Regions from separate parts of the Labrys sp. (in: a-proteobacteria) genome, predicted to be linked through region 3. Evidence: predicted binding sites of a transcription regulator. Region 3 holds the regulator's gene; each other region holds the start of a gene.
What was found. The regulator LexA, encoded in region 3, represses DNA repair genes until DNA is damaged. The targets are predictions, from matches to a motif close to TGTTCNNNNTGTGTTCNG.

Region 1 (6,053 bases), on a different contig from region 3:
CGCGACGCTGATCCTGTTCATCGCGGGCAGGGGGCTTGCCCAGGTCTCCACCAATGGCGACCTGCAGGTCTTCAAGGTCCCTGAATTCCAGGCGATCGCGCTCGGCAAGGTCCTGGGATTGCCGTTCCAGGTCTGGATCATGGCTGTTCTGGTGATCGCGGCCGCCTATGTGCTCAAGGGCACCATCTTCGGCCGCCAGGTCCTGGCGGTCGGCGGCAATGAATCGGCGGCCCGGCTCGCCGGCGTGCCGGCCGCCCGGGTCAAGGTGCTGGTCTATTTCATCTGCGGGCTGTGCGCCGGCATTGCGGGTCTCATCGAGATCGCCATGAACTCGGCGGCCGATGCCAATCTGATCGGCATGGGCAAGGAACTCGATGCCATCGCTGCGGTGGCCGTGGGTGGCACGCTGCTTTCGGGCGGCAGGGCCACCATCGTCGGCACCCTGTTCGGAGCCCTGATCATCCAGCTGGTGCGCTATACCTTGCTTGCCAACGGCGTGCCGGATGCGGCGGCCCTCATTGCCAAGGCGGTGCTGATCGTGCTCGCCGTCTGGCTCCAGCGGCAGGGAACGGCGTGATGAAGAAATTCCAGTTCACGCCGGTGATCGGCGTCCTGCTCGCCCTCCTGCTGCTCGCGGCCTTCGGTGCCTGGCGCTATGACGGTTTCCTCGGCACCTACAACATCCAGACCGTGCTGCGTTACAACTCGATGTTCATGCTGGTGGCCCTCGGCATGTGTTTCGTGATCATGACCGGCGGCATCGATTTGTCGGTCGGCACCACCGCCGCGCTGGCGAGCGTCGTGTCCGCCTATCTCAGCTCCTATGGCTTGCTTGCCGGTGTGGCTGGCGGGCTTGCGGCGGGGGCGATTGTCGGCCTCATCAATGCGCTGATCATCACCCGCCTGAAGATCCTGCCTTTCATCGCGACGCTGGCCACCATGCTGGCGGCACAGGGTACGGCCTTGCTGCTGGCCAACAACCAGTCGGTGTCGGCTTCCTACGATACCGCCTTCACCGTGCTCGGACAGGGCGATCTGCTCAGCTTCATCAGGCCCGAATGGGTGGACGCCGAAAATGCCGGCATCGCTGCGAATATTCTCGGCTTCGTCCTCAGTTTCCCGACGCCGGCCTGGATCGCCTTGGCGGCCTATATCGTGGGTGCGGTGACCCTCAACTCCACCTCCTTCGGCCGGCACGTGCTGGCGGTCGGTGGCGGCACGGAAGCCTCCCGCCTGATGGGTTTGCCGGTCAATCGTACCATCTTCGCTGTTTATGTGATCTCCGGCGTGACGGCCGGCATGGCGGGCGTGATCCTGGCCTCGCAATTCGGGGCGGGGCAGCCGATCGAAGGCATTGGCTGGGAGCTGATCGCCATCGCCTCGGTGGTGGTGGGCGGCACGCTGCTGACGGGCGGCAAGGGCTCCATTGGCGGCACACTGGCCGGCGCCTTGCTGCTCGGCCTGATCTACACCATCCTCAATTTCGAGAACGGCATGGGCTGGATCTCGCTCTCGGCCTATTGGCAGTCGGTGGTGCGCGGCGCCTTCCTGCTGGTCGTCGTCATCCTGCAGGCCAAACTCATGCAGACCAAGCCTGCGCAGATCGCAAAATAGGAAAGTATCATGCTCAAGAACATCGATCCGTTGCTGAATGCCGATGTGCTCTATGCCCTCCGGGCCATGGGCCATGGCGATACGCTGGTGATCTGCGACACCAATTTCCCGGCCGACTCGGTTGCCCGCGAAACGGTGCTGGGCGATCTCCTGCGTATCGACGGCGTAACGGCGGCGCGGGCGGTCGAGGCCGTGCTTTCGGTCGTGCCGCTCGACACCTTCGTCGACGACTCGGCCCGCCGCATGGAGATCGTCGGCTCGCCTGACGAGATCCCGGCGGTCCAGCAGGAGGTGCAGGCGGCCATTGACAGCGCGGAAGGCAAGTCCTGGCCGATGACCTCGATCGAGCGCATGGAATTCTACGAACACGCCAAGAAAGCCTATTGCGTCATCGCCACCGGCGAGCGCCGCTTCTATGGCTGCTTCATCTTCCGCAAGGGCGTGATCGCACCGTAGGAGGTGTTGCACCCCTCATCCCCCTGCCGGGACCTCTAGTCAACTCAAGGGAGTTGACGGCACCCGCAAGGGAAGAAGGAGCCTTTGTGGGACAGGCCGCGCGATGTTGAAGCGGCCGGATGTGGCAAAAGCGAGCCCGATGAAATCCCTTCTCCCCTTGCGGGAGAAGGTGGCGGCAGCCGGATGAGGGGCGCGCGCTGTCCCTCCTCTTCAAACCCGATAAGCCTTGAGCCTGCCGAATGTCAGGCGGTGGTGCGGGCAGGGGCCATGCGTGTCGATGGCGGCGGTATGTTCGGCTGTGCCGTAGCCCATATGGCGCTCGAAGCCATAGAGCGGATAGGTGACCGCCAGCTTGATCATCAGGCGGTCGCGGGTGACCTTGGCGATGATCGAGGCAGCGGAAATAGCCGGCACCAGGGCATCGCCGTCGATGATGGCGCGGGCCGGAAGCTGCAGGCCGTGCGGCACGTCCTTGCCGTCGATCTCCACCGACGAAGGGCGCAGGGACAGGCCCCTGACGGCTCGCCGCATGGCGTCGAGCGTGGCGCCGCGGATGTTGAGCCGGTCGATCAAAGCCGGGCTCGAAAAGGCAACCGACACCGAAAGCGCCGACGCCATGATCTCCTGATAGAGCTCCTCGCGTCGTGCCGCCGTGATGACCTTGGAATCGGCCAGGCCGACGGGCACTCTGTCAGGATCAAGGATGACGGCGGCTGCCGAAACCGGGCCGGCCAGCGGTCCCCGGCCAGCCTCGTCGACGCCAGCGAGAAGAAGTTTTGTCATGAACTGGCGTTAGAAGATTCCTGCCGACAGGTCCAGCGCGGAGGATGGGTCGAAGCTGTACCGATACAAATCGTGACTTGCTTTGTATCTCTGCCGTGTCAAGTTGAGCCGCAATATTTCACGGCATGTTGCCGACGACGGTAGCTGGCGTCTGGGCAGATAGCGTTTGTTGCAGGGCGAGGTGGAATGCAAAAGAACGTGACCGATATCGAGGCAGTTGCGCCTTCTCAGGACCATCAACCCAAGAGCGAAGTGGCATCAACTCCGGCTCCGGCCAAGGCCGGCCTGGCCTCCGACAATGTTTTCGATCGTCTGGTGCATGACGAAGAGGATGTCGTCGGCCTCCTCGCGTTCTCCCTTTCCATGCAGAACAAGCGTGACTGGCTGGTGGCGTTCAAGAAGGAAGTCGGTCGTGACCCGACACCCCAGGAACTCGCCGCCTATGACATCGGCGAGCGGATCGATCGTCGCCTGGCGACCTATCGCAAGCTCGCCGAGCACGCCTTGGCCGGCAATTCCTTCTGGGCCTCGGCCACCCTGACACCAGTGAGCGAATTGCCCGGCCCCACCGTGAGCGAGCCTTCTTCTGCCCCGGCCAAGCCGCAACGCTCGTCCTGGTTCGGCAACAGCAAGGGATGATTGCCGCCCGCTGTCGAGATGGCGGGCAACGCGACCGATGGACGAAAGATTGGCCTGATCAGAACAGCGCCAATTGTTCGCCCATCCGCACCGGGCGGGTGAACAGGTCGGTGCGCAGTTTCAGCCGCCTGGCGTTGATGCCGAGCCGCGCGGCTGCCAGTTCGAAGCGCCGGCCGATCATCCAGGCATAGGGCCCGGTGCCGGACATGCGCAGGCCCCAGCGTGAATCATAGTCCTTGCCGTCGCGGCTCGAGCGCATCAGCGAGAAGACATGGTTCATGGCATCGGGGCGATGCTCGTTGAGCCAATCGCGCATCAGGCCCGAAATTTCCAGCGGCAGGCGCAGCATGACGTAACCCGCCTCGCGGGCACCAGCCGCACGGGCCGCCTCGAGGATGCGCTCGATCTCGGCATCGTTGATCTTGGGGATGATCGGCGCCACCATCACCGTCACGGGAATGCCGGCATCGGCCAATTGGCGCATGGCCTTCAGCCGCAGGGACGGCGTGGCCGCGCGCGGTTCGAGCGAGCGGGACAGCTTGGCGTCGAGGGTGGTTACCGACAAAGCGACCTTGACGAGGCCACGCCGGGCAAGACGCGCGAGAATGTCGATGTCGCGCGTGATCAGGCCTGATTTGGTGACGATGCCGACCGGATGGCTGGTTCTATCGAGAACCTCCAGGATGGAACGAGTGATGCCGCGCTGGCGCTCGATCGGCTGATAGGGATCGGTATTGGTGCCCATCGCGATGGTGCGCGGCTGGTAGTTCTTCGCCGCCAGCTCCTTTTCCAAGAGGGACGCGGCATTCGGCTTGGCGAACAGCTTGGTCTCGAAGTCGAGCCCCGGCGAGAGGCCCATATGCGCGTGCGTCGGCCGGGCGAAGCAATAGACGCAACCATGTTCGCAACCGCGATAGGGGTTGATCGAACGGTCGAAGGAAATGTCCGGCGAGTCGTTGAAGGTGATGATCTTGCGGGCCTGCTCCTCCTGGATTTCGGTGCGCAGGGTCGGCAATTCCTCGATCGAGTTCCAGCCGTCATCCTCGATGAAGCGCGACAGCCCCTCGAAGCGCCCACTGGCATTGGAGCCGGCGCCGCGTCCCCGCCGCCGCTCGATGTCGACAACGGTCGTGCCCACCGGCACCGCGTCGGTAAGAGAGACCTTGCTTATCGGCACGCCCATGGCCGCCTCCGCGAATCAAATTTCTCTGTTCTCATTAGAACAAAAAGAGAACATTTGGGCAAGCGAAACCAAAATGCCAATCATTTGAGCAGGATCGTGCCTTCGCGCCCCTCACGTCGGGCGGTGGTGCATGATATGCGGACCTTTGAAAAAAGTGACCGTTCCAGTCGGACCAGACTTGCCATGATCAGTGTTGTCATCGCCGCAAACGGCCAGGAAGTCGCGCTGGCGGAAACGCTGGCTGCTCTTGTCCCGGCGGCGGCGGATGGCTTTGTGCGCGAGGTGGTGGTGGTAGCGGAATCCGGGCCGTCGCAGGGCACGCGGCTGGTCGCCGACGCGGTCGGTTGTGTCATCGTCGAGGGCGATGCCAGGACCGGGCTGGAGGCTGCCCGCAGCGACTGGGTGCTAGTGATGGCGCCGGGCGTCCGGCTGGAAAGCGATTGGTTCCGCGAAGCCGGCGTGATGATGCAGCGATTGCAAAGAGCGAACGACCGGCCGGTTGCGATGCTGTTTCGTGGCGCTGTCGACGATTATGGCTGGCGCGCAAGGCTCAGCGAAATCGTGCTCAAGCTGTCGCGTAGCCGCAGACGGAAGCAGGCCATGCTGGCGCCGCGCAAGGCGCTGCTGGCGGGCGGGCGCTTGGGGACTCATGCCTTGCGCGCGCGTGCTTTTACGGGTGGAGTGGGGACGGTGCGGTGAGGCAGGCGCTCCTGGGACCGCCGGCTTCCAGCCGGCTCTTGGAACCGTCGCACGTGCGGAAAGGAAGAGCCGGCCGGAAGCCGGCGGTCCCAGGGAACCTATCGCTGCAGCGAAGCTCCCCCGCTGTCGAAGACATGGCAGAGGGCGGGGTCGGCGCGTAGCGGCACGGTTTCGCCATGGCGGACCCGCAACTGGCCGGGGGCCGAAATGGTCAGGTTCTCGCCGCCCGTGGTGGTCGCATAGAGCACCGTCTCGCCACCGAGATGCTCGACCAGATGGACCTTGACCTCGCCGAGCGGCTCGCCGGCCTCGCCGCCGACCAGGATATGCTCGGGGCGAACGCCGAAAGTGACGGGCGCCGCTGCCGCCGCGCCTGGCAGCGGCGCGCCGAGGCGAACCGATTGCCCGGCGACTTCGATCGCATCGCCGGTCCCAGTCAGGCGGCCGGCCAGGAAGTTCATCTTGGGCGAGCCGATGAAGCCGGCCACGAACTGGTTGGCCGGTGCGTTGTAGAGGTCGAGCGGTGCACCGACCTGCATCACCACGCCGTCGCGCAGCACCACGATCTTGTCGGCCATGGTCATCGCCTCGACCTGGTCGTGGGTCACGTAGATCATGGTGTTGCCGAGGTCCTGGTGCAGCTTGGCGATCTCCACGCGCATCTGCACGCGCAGTTCCG
Region 2 (6,053 bases), on a different contig from region 3:
TTGTCGCGCTGGTGCAGGCCGATGGAAGGCTCGTCCAGCACATAGAGCACGCCGCTGAGGCCGGATCCGATCTGCGAGGCGAGGCGGATGCGCTGGCTCTCACCGCCCGAGAGCGTACCGGAATTGCGGGCAAGCGTCAGGTAATCCAGGCCGACATCGACCAGGAAGCGCAGGCGCTCGCGAATCTCCTTGAGGATGCGGACAGCGATCTCGTTCTGCTTGGTGTTGAGCTCGGCCGGCAGCGCTTCGAACCAGTGCTGGGCCTGGCGCACCGACATCGCCGAGATCTCGCCGATATGCTTGTGCGTGACCTTTACCGCCAGGGATTCGGGCTTGAGGCGAAAGCCGGCGCAGGCCTTGCATGGCGTGTTCGCCATGAAGCGCGAAATGTCCTCGCGGGCCTGTTCGGAATCTGTCTCCTTCCAGCGCCGCTCCAGATTGGTCACCACGCCTTCGAAAGCCTTGCGGGTCTCATAGGAGCGCAGGCCGTCATCAAAGGAAAAGACGATCTGTTCCTCGCCCGAACCGTAGAGGAACACCTGCTGCACCTTTTCCGGCAGGTCCTTCCAGGGCGTGGTCACGCCGAATTTGTAATGTTTGGCGAGCGCGTCGACCGTCTGGCTGTAATAGGGGCTGGTCGACTTCGCCCAGGGCGCCAGCGCGCCCTTGCGCAGCGACAATGTCTCGTCAGGCACCACCAGCACGGGATCGACCGTCATCTCGGTGCCGATCCCGTCGCAGGACGGGCAGGCACCGAAGGGATTGTTGAAGGAGAACAGCCGCGGCTCGATCTCCGGAATGGTGAAGCCGGAGACGGGGCAGGCAAATTTCTGGCTGAATATCACGCGCTTGGGCGAGCCGTCGGCCTCCTTCTGGTCGGCGAGCTCGACCACGGCAATGCCGTCGGCGAGTTCGAGCGCCGTTTCGAAGGAGTCGGCCAGACGGCTGGCGATGTCGGCGCGCACCACGATGCGGTCCACCACCACGTCGAGGTCATGCTTGAGCTTCTTGTCGAGGGCAGGAGCGTCGGCGATCTCGTAGAAGGTGCCGTCGATCTTGACGCGCTGGAAGCCGCGCTTGAGGAAATCGGCGAGCTCCTTGCGGTATTCGCCCTTGCGCCCGCGCACGACGGGGGCGAGCAGGAACAGGCGGGTGCCTTCCGGCATAGCCATGACCCGGTCCACCATCTGGCTGACCGTCTGGCTTTCGATAGGCAGGCCGGTCGCCGGCGAATAGGGAATGCCGATGCGGGCCCAGAGCAAGCGCATATAGTCATAGATTTCGGTGACCGTCGCCACCGTCGAGCGCGGATTGCGCGATGTGGTCTTCTGCTCGATCGAGATGGCGGGCGACAGGCCGTCGATCTGGTCGACGTCCGGCTTCTGCATCATCTCGAGGAACTGGCGCGCATAGGCCGACAGGCTCTCGACATAGCGGCGCTGCCCTTCGGCATAGATGGTATCGAAGGCAAGCGACGACTTGCCCGAGCCGGAAAGGCCGGTAAAGACTACCAGCTTGTCGCGCGGGATTTCGAGATCGACATTCTTGAGATTGTGCTCGCGAGCGCCGCGCACGGTAATGAAGCGGCGATCGGCAGGCGATGGAACAGCGCTGCCGGAGGTGGGGCGGCCAGACATACGGACGATCCTGTGGGCTTTCAGCCTGAGATAGGCGCTTTGGCTCGCAAATTGAAGGAGGGTGTACGAAAAGACAAGAACAATTCGTGAACTTATCCGCAGAAATTAGCGGCGGCGCGCCAAGCCATACGCTATGCAGGCCGGATGATCGAGATCACACCAACTCTGTCCATCGATGAGCGCGAGATCGTCGAGGATTTCGTACGCTCCTCCGGCCCTGGCGGACAGAACGTCAACAAGCTGTCGACGGCGGTGCAATTGCGTTTCGACATCCGCACTTCGCCTTCACTCCCCAATGAGGTTGCGATCCGGGCCCAGAGGCTCGCCGGGCGCAAGCTGACGCAGGAAGGGGTTGTCGTCATTCTTGCCCAGCGTTTCCGCACCCAGGAGCGTAATCGCGAAGATGCCCGCGAGAGGCTGGTTGCGCTTCTGCGCGAGGCGGCGATGCCGCCACCGCCACCCCGCAAGGCGACCAAGCCCTCCAAAGCCGCCAAGGCGCGGCGGCTTGAGTCGAAATCGCGCCGCTCGAACGTCAAATCGCTACGCGGCAGCAAGATTTCGATGGATTGAGATCCGGAAGCGCGCCGCTACCGACCGCCATCATCCTGGCTCATGCCAGGATCAGCGCCTTCACCTCGTCCATCGTCTCGGCGATGTGATCGGCGCCGGCCGCTACCAGGGTTTCCTCGCTGGGGGGCATATGGTGCAGGCCGCCGACGAAGCCGATCGCCGTCATGCCCGCGGCCTTTGCTGCCTTGACGCCGACCACGCTGTCTTCGACCACGACGGTGTCGGCGGGATCCGCGCCGAGCGCCTTTGCCGCATGGAGAAACAGATCCGGCGCCGGTTTCCCCCGCGCCACCAGCTTCGCGCTAAAGATGTTGGGATAGACCAGTTCGAACAGGTTGGTGATGCTGAGGCCGAGACCAAGCTTGGCAGGTGGGCTGTTGGAGGCGACGCAAAAGGGCATAGGCAGGCTTTGGAGCACGTCGCGCACGCCTGGAATGGGTTCCAGACGCTCTACATAGGCCGCTCGCAGCATACTGCGCGTGGTTTCGGCATGGTTCGGCGGCAGCTTGAGTCCGAAATCGTGCTCGAAGCGCTCCTCCAAGGCCTCCTGGGTCAGACCGAGGAAACGCTGCATCACGTCATGCGCGGTGACTTTTACGCCGAGGGCCGACAAGGCCTCGGCCTCGACTTCGGCCGACAGGATCTCGCTGTCGACGAGAACACCATCGCAATCGAAAATCACCAGAGAGAAGGACATGGGAACCGCCTGATCCAAGAAGACGTGCAGAGGCCGGCGTGCCGCGATTCTTGTCAAGCCAGGTCCGAGCGGGGGGATGATGGCGCGTGGCCACGAGTTCCGGCAAGTTCTTTCCAACGATTCGAGGCTGCCATGTCCATCATCCCGTCGCTGAGCCGCGAAGAAAGCTGGATGCGCAAGTCCGCGCTCCATTATCTCGGCCAGCGATCGACCAGCGTCGCCAACCTCCGTCAGGTCCTGCAGCGAAGGGCACGCCGCAAATTGGGTCCGGAAGCTGACGTCGCCGACCTGATCGAGCGCACGATCGGCTATTGCCGGCAGCGCGGTTTCATCGACGACGCCAGTTTTGTGGAGGCACGCCTTCACGCCGGACGCAGCCGGGGCCTTTCGGCGCGCCGGATCGGCGCTGCCCTGGCTGCCAAGGGCGTCGATCGCACTTTGGTGACCGAGGCTCTTGCGGGAGAGGAAAGTGACGCAGCCGAAGAAAGGGCCGCTGCACGGCTGGCACAGCGCCGGCGCATCGGTCCCTGGCGCCGGACGGACAAGGAAGCCGAGATCGAACGGGAAATCGCTATATTGGCACGCGGTGGCTTTGCCGTTTCGCTGGCACGCCGCATCATCATCGCGGATCCCGACGAAATCCGCGCTCTTCTCGAGATTTGAAATCTTGCGTCTGCCGAGCGCAGCGTGTTTTGTATGATGAATACAGTCCTCTTGGCGGAATCGGCATGTTCGAACTTTTCTGGCGCGGCGTTGCGATTGGCGTTGGTGCAACGATCCTGATGGATCTATGGGCGATCCTGCTGCACAAATTCTTCGGTGAGAACCTGCCGAACTGGGCGCCTGTCGGCCGTTGGTTCTGGCATCTGAAAGAGGGCCGCGTCTTCCATGACGATATCGGCAAGGCCGCACCCTATGCCCATGAATTGGCGTTGGGCTGGATTGGCCATTACGTGGTTGGCATTCTCTACGGCGTGATCCTGGTGGTCTTCGCCGGAGGGGCCTGGCTGGCGAATCCGACATTCCTGCCGGCCTGGATCCTCGGCATCGTCACGGTGGGGGCTGGTTGGTTCTTGCTGCAACCTGGGCTCGGCATTGGCTGGGCTGCGTCGAAAACGCCCAATCCCACCAAGGTGCGCCTGCTCAATCTGGTTGCGCACACGGTATTCGCGATCGGCCTGTGGGGAACGGCCCTGATCATCCGCTGACGGATCAGGGCAGGTCGCGCCAGGAGGCGAACATGGCGGCTTGGCCGTGGCGGATGCCGGCCTCGTCGATGATTTCCCAGACGGTGGCATTCTCGATGAAGAAGCGCCGGCCCGATTTGGCGATGCGCACGCCGCGATAGTCGGCGATGAATCCCTGGCTCCTGACCGTATCGAGCAGGCGCTGGCGTTCGTCTCGATCCGGAAATTCCGCCGATAGGCGGGATGGCAATTGCGTCAACTCCTCCCAACCATATTCAAAACAAGCCTGTACAGCCTTGTTTCCATAGATGAAAATGGGATCTGGCTGGGTGTCGTGAGCCAGGAGGCAGAAGGGCGCCTCGGCATAGAGCCATGCTGCGTCTGGCCGGCTGCCTGGCAGGGGTTGAAAAAGCCCGTGCCCCATCAGGCGACAGAGGCTGCGGTCGAGCAGGGCAGCAAAATCCGCATTGCCGGCAAGGTCTGGCCAGGTCGCGGCGAGCCCAAGGGGGAATGTCATGATCGGATGGCGGTTGAAGGGATGGAGCCGTGCGACCGGCTCGCCGAAGCGAGAGCCGCTGGATGACGTCGCGAATGTCGTCGCCTGACGGCAATCGGTCAAGCCTGGCAGCGGAAAATGATCGGACAAAATTTCCCGTCCGACTTGCGACTGACATGTCAGTCTGTTATCGATAATTGCATATTGAAAATTCGATGGAAGACTGGGATGACGCATCAACGGTTCGGCCTTTCGGCGGCATTGACCACACCCTTCGATGGCCAGGGGCAAGTTGACGTCACCCGTGCTGTCGCCCATGCGCGCTGGTGCCTTGCCAATGGTTGCGGCAGCGTCACGTTGTTCGGCACCACCGGGGAGGGAGCCTCGATCGCTTCCGCTGAACGCGACATCTTGCTGTCGGGCTTCCTGGCTGACGGCATCGAGGCGCGGCAGATCGTGGTGGGCGTGATGGCAAATGCCATTGCCGATGCCGCCGCTCAGGCGCGGCAGGCGCTCGATGCCGGTTGTCGTGGCGTGCTTCTGGCACCGCCTTCCTATTTCAAGGGATTGCGGGACGACGGCCTGTTCGCCTGGTTTGCCACCGTGTTCGAGGCGATCGGGCCGAAGGCGAGGGGCGTCTATCTCTATAACATTCCCTCGGTTACCGCCGTGGAGCTTTCGGTGGACCTGGTCGGGCGGCTGAAGCAGGCATTCCCGTCAGTGGTGGCCGGCGTCAAGGATTCCTCGGGCAATTGGCCGTTTACCCAATCTCTCCTGGAAACCCACGGCGACCTCGCCATCCTGATCGGTGACGAGCGAGGCCTGGCGGCCGGCGTGCGTCTGGGCGGGCAGGGGGCGATCTCCGGCATGGCGAATATCTGTCCCGAGCGCCTGCTCTCCATGGTTCACGAGGGGCGGGACGATGCGGGGCTGGTCGCCTTCGTCGACGAACTCGTCCACTATCCGGTCATCCCGGCCGTCAAGGCGATGGTTGCCTATCGTACCGGCGATGCGGCATGGTCGGCCACAAGGGCGCCGCTGGTGACGTTGCCCGAGAATGATGCCAAGAAGCTGGCGGGCCTGTTTGATCGCATCGGACAGACGAAGGCAGCCTAAAGGCGTCACAATCGAGGCTGGAGAAAGGTGCGATTCGGCAAAAATCGCATTGCTCCGGACCAGGGAGGGGGGGCGAATGGAGGAAGGCGGCGAACCGCTGCGGTTGCGGGAAAAGGCCTATGCCAGTTTCACCCGCCACCTGCTGGCGCGTGATGTCCGTCCCGGCCAATTCGTATCCCAGCGCGAGCTGGTGGCCCTGACCGGCCTGCCGCTCGGCGCCATCCGCGAACTCGTGCCGCGCCTGGAAGCGGAGGGCTTGCTCTCCACCATCCCCCAGCGGGGCATCCAGATCGCCCATATTGACCTCAACCTCATCAAAGACGCCTTTCAGTTCCGTCTCTTCCTCGAAA
Region 3 (6,053 bases):
TGACGTCTATTTTGCCTCGAACGATGGCGGTACCGACAAGGTGGATGGCAGCACCGGGATCGACGTCTTCACTGTCGATCCCGCTACGACCGACCCGCTCAATATCAATCTGGGCATCACGGCGGCTCTCGGCCTGAATGCTCAGACCGCAACCTTCGGCACATCCGGCGGCAGCGAGAATGTGAAAGGCTTCGAGATCGTGTGGGGCACCGCCGGCAACGACACCATCGTCGGCGGAGCGATAGCGGAAACACTGCACGGCAATGACGGCAACGACATCATCGCCGGCGGCGTTGGAGCCGACATCCTTTGGGGGGAGGGCGGCAACGACATCTTCAAACTGCTGGGCGTCAAGGACAGCGGATTGACCCGTGCGGCAACCGACACGATCATGGACTTCACCCAAGGCGAGGACAAAATCGACCTCAGTTTTCAGGAGTTCCACAGCCTGATCGCCAATAGCGATTTCACCGGCTCGTCGGGTGAACTGCGTTATATCTTCCAGGGTGGGCAGACCATGCTGCAGGGCGATATAAATGGTGACAAGAAGGCGGATTTTCAGATCGCGATCCAGGGCACGGTCAATTTGCAAAGCAGCGACATCATCGGCCTCACCTGAGCGTTGGCTGCATCGCGTCTGAGCGAGAAGGTGGCGGCCCCATGGGCCTCCGCCCGCAATTTTCGGGGTAACGATCGCGCGTTTTGAGGCGGTTACCCCGATCGTACCCGCCGTCTGGAAGGGGCCACCGCCACGCTAATTTCACCAGTATTTGCCGGTGGACATTGCTTCAGGAATGATGATGATCGCGTCTTTCGCGTCGCCAAGGGAAGTTTCATGAAAATCAGCGCCCGCAACCAGATCAAGGGCACGATCAAGAGCGTGACGAAGGGGCAGACGACCTCCCACATCCAGCTCGAGGTCAACGGCACCATCATTACTGCGTCGATCACCAATGAGGCCGTCGACGACCTCAATCTCAAGCCCGGCCAGAATGCCTATGCCGTCATCAAGGCCTCAGACGTCATGATTGCTGTCGACTGACCTGTCTTCCCGGTTCATGACGACCTTCGGCGGTGCTCGGGCGAATAGTGGTTCGAGCACTCCTGGTTGCCTGGTGTCGAGCGGATTAGCCTGCGAATTCCGGAGGCTCTCTCAGGCAATCCGCAAGCCCAGTTCGGCCAGCAATTGGCCGGCCTGGCCTTTCGAGATCGTGGCGCCCTTGAAATAACGGGTGTCTGCCAGCTTCAGCCCGCCGAGATCGGCACCGCGCAAGTCGGCACCCTCGAAGCGAGCATCGACAAGATTGGCATCACGCAGACTGCATTCCTCGAAGATCGCCTCGCGAAAATCACATTGGCGCAAATCGGCCTGGGTGAAGTCGAGGCGACGCAGCACGCTCTTCCGGAAGGAAAAGGCCGGCAGCTTGGCCGACATCAGCAGAACTTCCTCGAAAACCAGCCCCAGCCCCGAGGTTTCGGAGAGGTCCGCCCCGGTCAGCTTGCAACCGGTAAAAGCCGTCGAGGCCGCCTTGGCGCGCCGGAAGCTGGTATTGCTGTAATCACCGGTGCGGAACGCCGCTTCCTCCAGGTCCGTGCCACGGAAATCGGCGCCGCTCGCCTTGCAGTTGCGCCAGAGTGTATTGGCAAGCCTGGCGCCGACCAGCTTGGCGTTTCTGAGCCTGCAGCGCTCGAAGGCCCAATGAGAGAGATCGAGACGCGAAAGATCGCATTCCTCCATCTCGCAATCGACGAGGGAATGCGGAAGCTTCGCCGCGAGCAGGTTTTCGACATCGCGGCGCCGCAAGCTGCAGTTCGCGATCGCGCGAAGCGCGTTCATAGCCGGCAAGCCACGATGTCGGCCACGCTCAATAGCGACGGAACAAACCGACCAGCTTGCCCTGGATCTGCACCCGGTCGGGCCCGAAGATACGGGTTTCATAGGCCGGATTGGCGGCCTCCAGTGCGATGGAGGCTCCGCGCTTGCGCAGGCGCTTGAGTGTCGCCTCCTCGTCGTCGATCAGTGCCACGACGATATCGCCGGTATCGGCGTGGTCCTGGCGGCGGATAAGCACGGTGTCATTGTCGAAGATACCGGCTTCGATCATGGAATCGCCGCGCACTTCCAGGGCGAAATGATCGCCGGAGGACAACATTTCCGGCGTGACGCTGATGGTGTGGCTCTTGGACTGGATGGCGGAGACCGGCGTGCCGGCGGCGATACGCCCCATCACCGGGACGAGGACCGGCCGGCCGACCTCGTCGTCAATTTCAGGCCTGACGGGGCGAACCTTGCCGAGATTGCCCTCGATTACATTGGGGCGGAAACCACGCTGGGAAGAGGCGAGCGACAGGCCGCCACCGCTCGGCACTGCCGATTCGGGCAGGCGCACCACTTCCAACGCACGGGCGCGGTTGGGCAGGCGCCGAATGAAGCCACGCTCCTCCAGCGCCATGATCAGGCGGTGAATGCCGGACTTGGACCTGAGGTCCAGTGCTTCCTTCATCTCATCGAAGGAAGGAGGCACACCCTGTTCCTTCAGGCGCTCATGAATGAACCGAAGCAATTCATGTTGTTTCTTGGTCAGCATGGCTATCCCGTCGTGGCGGCCGCGAATCACGGTGAAGATGTAAACAAAACAAGAACAGTGCTACATGTTCCTACTGTGTTCTGCAACAATGAAGTTCAGGTTAAAGACGTGGTCAATAGCCGGCCGCACGGAGATCGATGATCTCGCAGGTCTCACCCGCCTTTGCTTCGGGTGCGAAGGGCGGCCGGATCACCAGGCAGTCGGCATGCTGCATCACGCTGACGAGCGACGAATCCTGCAGTGCCAATGGCTCCACCTTGAGGATGTCTGACGTATCGTCAAGCAGGAAGCGGGCCCGTATATAGTCCTCGCGGACATCGTTGGCCGGCCAGGAGCGGGCAAAGACGGCCTTGCGGCGTGGCGGGCCGGCGTCGGAACGGCCAAGCAACGCGCGCAGCAGCGGCACCAGGAAGAGGACGCCGCAAACCACGGAGGAGACCGGATTGCCCGGCAGTCCGAGGATGTGCATGGCGCCGAGCCGCCCATGCAGCAGCGGCTTGCCTGGCCGCATCGCGATTTTCCAGAAGCCGAGCCGCATGCCTTCGCGGGTCAACGCGGTCTGGATCAGATCGTGATCGCCGACGGAGGCGCCACCGATGGTGACGAGCACATCGGCCTTTTCGGCGCGAGCTCGCTTGATGGCGGCTTCCAGGGCCGGGAAGTCGTCGCTGGCGATGCCGAGGTCGAGCACTTCGCCGCCTTCGGCCTCGACAAGGGCGCGGATGGCGAAATTGTTGGAGGCAACGATCTGGTTTTCGCCGATGGCCTGGCCGGGCAATACCAGTTCGTCGCCGGTGGCGAGGATGGCGACCTTGGGGCGGCGGTGGACCGGCAGACCAGGGTGGTTCATTGCGGCGGCGAGGGCGATATCGCGGGGGCCGATGACGGTTCCAGGCCTCAGGGCCTCACGGCCTTCGGCAAAATCCAGTCCGCGGCCCCGGATATGCTGGCCGGGCTTGGCCGTGGCCTCCAGGATGACGCGATTGCCGTCGCGCCGGGTCTGTTCCTGGATCACCACGGTGTCGGCGCCGTCAGGTACGGGCGCGCCCGTAAAGATGCGCACGGCCTGGTTCTCGCCGACCCGACCGGCATAGCCATGCCCGGCGGCAGACTCGCCGATCAATTCGAGGCTGGCTCCCTGCTTGGCGTCATCCACGCGTACTGCATAGCCGTCCATGGCCGAGGCGTTGAAACCGGGCTGGGTTCTCAGCGCGGTGATGGCGGAAGCAAGCACGCGTCCGCGCGTGGCGTGCAGTGGCACGGTTTCGACAGGAAGCGGGGTGACGCCGGCAACCACCTTGGCCAGCGCGTCCGCGACGGGAAGCAGGCTCATGGATTTTCCTCCGCATGCCAATCGCCGGATTTGCCGCCGGACTTCTCTACGAGCCTGATCGCCTCGATGCGCATGCCCCGGTCGGCGGCTTTGACCATGTCATAGATGGTCAGGCAGGCGACGGAAACAGCGGTCAGCGCTTCCATCTCCACGCCGGTCTGACCCGCGACCTTGGCTGTCGCCCGCACCGTCAGACCGGGCAGAGCGGTGTCGGGCTCGATCTCGACGGCGACCTTGCTGAGGAGCAGCGGGTGGCAGAGCGGAATGAGTTCATGGGTTTTCTTGGCGGCCATGATACCGGCGATGCGGGCCGTGGCGCGAACATCACCTTTCTTGGCATCACCCGACAAGACGAGGTCGAGCGTCTCGCGCTGCATCACCACCCGCCCTTCGGCAATTGCGGTGCGGCTCGTCACGGCCTTTTGCGAAACATCGACCATGTTCGCCTCGCCGGAGGCGTCGAGATGGGTAAGGCTAGGATTCGTATTTTGCCGGCTCATGCCGCCTGGTCCACAGACAGCAGGGCACGCGTGGCGGCGGCGACGTCGGCCTGGCGCATCAGGCTCTCGCCCACCAGGAAGGTGTTCACATCAGCCTTCTGCAGGCGCTGGACGTCGCCGGGTGTGAAGATGCCGCTTTCGCCGACCAGGAGACGATCGCCGGGCACCAGCGGCGCCAGTGTCTCGGTCGTCTCCAGGCGGGTGACAAAGTCGTTGAGATCGCGATTGTTGATGCCGATCATGCCGACATCGAGCGTGAGGGACCGCTCGAGCTCGTCGTGATTGTGGATCTCGCACAGCACGTCGAGGGACCAGTCCTTGGCGGCCGCGATCAGCGCACGGGCTTCGGCGTCGGTGACGCTGGCCATGATCACCAGGATGCAGTCGGCACCCCAGGCTCTTGCTTCCACCACCTGGTAGGGATCGTAGAGGAAGTCCTTGCGCAAGGCGGGCAGCGATACCGCCGCACGTGCCGCGGTGAGGAACTCGGGCCGCCCCTGGAAGGAGGGCTCGTCGGTCAGCACGGAAAGACAGGCTGCTCCGCCGGCTTCATAGGCGCGGGCAAGTGCCGGAGGGTCGAAATCGGCGCGGATCAGGCCCTTGGACGGACTCGCCTTCTTGATCTCGGCAATCAAAGCAGTATTGCCAGCGTCGAGCTTGGCCTGCAGAGCTCTCTGGAAGCCGCGTACGGGACTGGCCCGGTCCGCCAGCTTGATCAGCTCCGGCAGCGGGCATGCCGCCTTCGCTGCCTCGATCTCGCGGCGCTTATAGGCTTCGATCTTCTGGAGAATGGTGGCCATGGCACTCACGCGTTGGAAATTTCAACCAAACGGTTGAGCGTTGCTAGGGCCTTGCCCTTGTCGACGGATTCGCGGGCGAGGGTTACCCCATCCGCCAGGCTCGGCACGCGTCCCGCCACGAGCAGGGCAGCGCCGGCATTCAGGAGGGCGATGTCCCGATAGGGAGTCTTTTCGCCTTCGAGAACGGCCCGCAACGCCAACGCGTTGTGGGCGGCGTCGCCGCCCTTGAGATCCTCGGGTGTCGCAACGCGCAGCCCAACCTCTTCGGGCGTGATGACGCCGTGGCTGATCTCGCCGTTCTCCAGGGAAACGATCTCGGTGGGGCCGGTGGTGGTGATTTCGTCGAGCCCGTCGCTGCCATGCACGGCGATGATGCGCGTCGATCCCAGGGTCTTGAGCACCTCGACCATGGGCTGCAACCATTGGCGGGCATAGACACCGAGCAATTGCCGCTTGACGCCGGCGGGGTTGGACAGGGGGCCGAGCAGGTTGAAGATCGTGCGCGTGCCGAGTTCGACGCGGGTGGGGCCGACATGCTTCATGGCGCCGTGATGGGCTGGCGCGAACATGAAACCGACGCCCGCCAGCGTGATGCAGCGGGCGATACCCTCGGGCTTCAGCTCGATGTTGACGCCGAGCGCAGTCAGCACGTCCGCGGCACCGGATTTGGAGGAGAGGGCGCGATTGCCATGCTTGGCAACCTTCACGCCCGCGCCGGCCACGATCAGGGAAGCGGCCGTCGAGACATTGTAGGAGCCGGAGGCGTCGCCGCCGGTGCCGACGATGTCGACGGCGTCCTCGGGGGCCTCCACCGTCAGCATCTTGGCGCGCA

Region 1: the regulator LexA is predicted to act here: its motif matches at 4,711-4,728, upstream of QM672_RS03340 (PA0069 family radical SAM protein).
Region 2: the regulator LexA is predicted to act here: its motif matches at 1,713-1,730, upstream of uvrA (excinuclease ABC subunit UvrA).

The regions. Positions count from the first base shown of each region.
Region 1 covers NZ_JASGFM010000002.1:268,937-274,989, forward strand. Annotated here, with positions in the region: gene QM672_RS03315 (ABC transporter permease) at 1-577, shown strand, start outside; gene QM672_RS03320 (ABC transporter permease) at 577-1,614, shown strand; gene QM672_RS03325 (RbsD/FucU family protein) at 1,624-2,070, shown strand; gene QM672_RS03330 (ribonuclease HII) at 2,281-2,853, opposite strand; gene QM672_RS03335 (hypothetical protein) at 3,040-3,492, shown strand; gene QM672_RS03340 (PA0069 family radical SAM protein) at 3,551-4,675, opposite strand; gene QM672_RS03345 (glycosyltransferase) at 4,859-5,374, shown strand; gene QM672_RS03350 (ABC transporter ATP-binding protein) at 5,473-6,053, opposite strand, start outside.
Region 2 covers NZ_JASGFM010000004.1:96,398-102,450, reverse strand. Annotated here, with positions in the region: gene uvrA (excinuclease ABC subunit UvrA) at 1-1,637, opposite strand, end outside; gene arfB (alternative ribosome rescue aminoacyl-tRNA hydrolase ArfB) at 1,782-2,207, shown strand; gene QM672_RS05930 (HAD-IA family hydrolase) at 2,248-2,904, opposite strand; gene QM672_RS05925 (regulatory protein RecX) at 3,037-3,567, shown strand; gene QM672_RS05920 (DUF2938 domain-containing protein) at 3,633-4,112, shown strand; gene QM672_RS05915 (MEKHLA domain-containing protein) at 4,117-4,608, opposite strand; gene QM672_RS05910 (dihydrodipicolinate synthase family protein) at 4,816-5,703, shown strand; gene QM672_RS05905 (GntR family transcriptional regulator) at 5,780-6,053, shown strand, end outside.
Region 3 covers NZ_JASGFM010000018.1:56,878-62,930, reverse strand. Annotated here, with positions in the region: gene QM672_RS17215 (hypothetical protein) at 1-619, shown strand, start outside; gene QM672_RS17210 (molybdopterin-binding protein) at 836-1,042, shown strand; gene QM672_RS17205 (pentapeptide repeat-containing protein) at 1,154-1,837, opposite strand; gene lexA (transcriptional repressor LexA) at 1,866-2,588, opposite strand; gene glp (gephyrin-like molybdotransferase Glp) at 2,701-3,921, opposite strand; gene moaC (cyclic pyranopterin monophosphate synthase MoaC) at 3,918-4,421, opposite strand; gene trpC (indole-3-glycerol phosphate synthase TrpC) at 4,418-5,221, opposite strand; gene trpD (anthranilate phosphoribosyltransferase) at 5,227-6,053, opposite strand, start outside.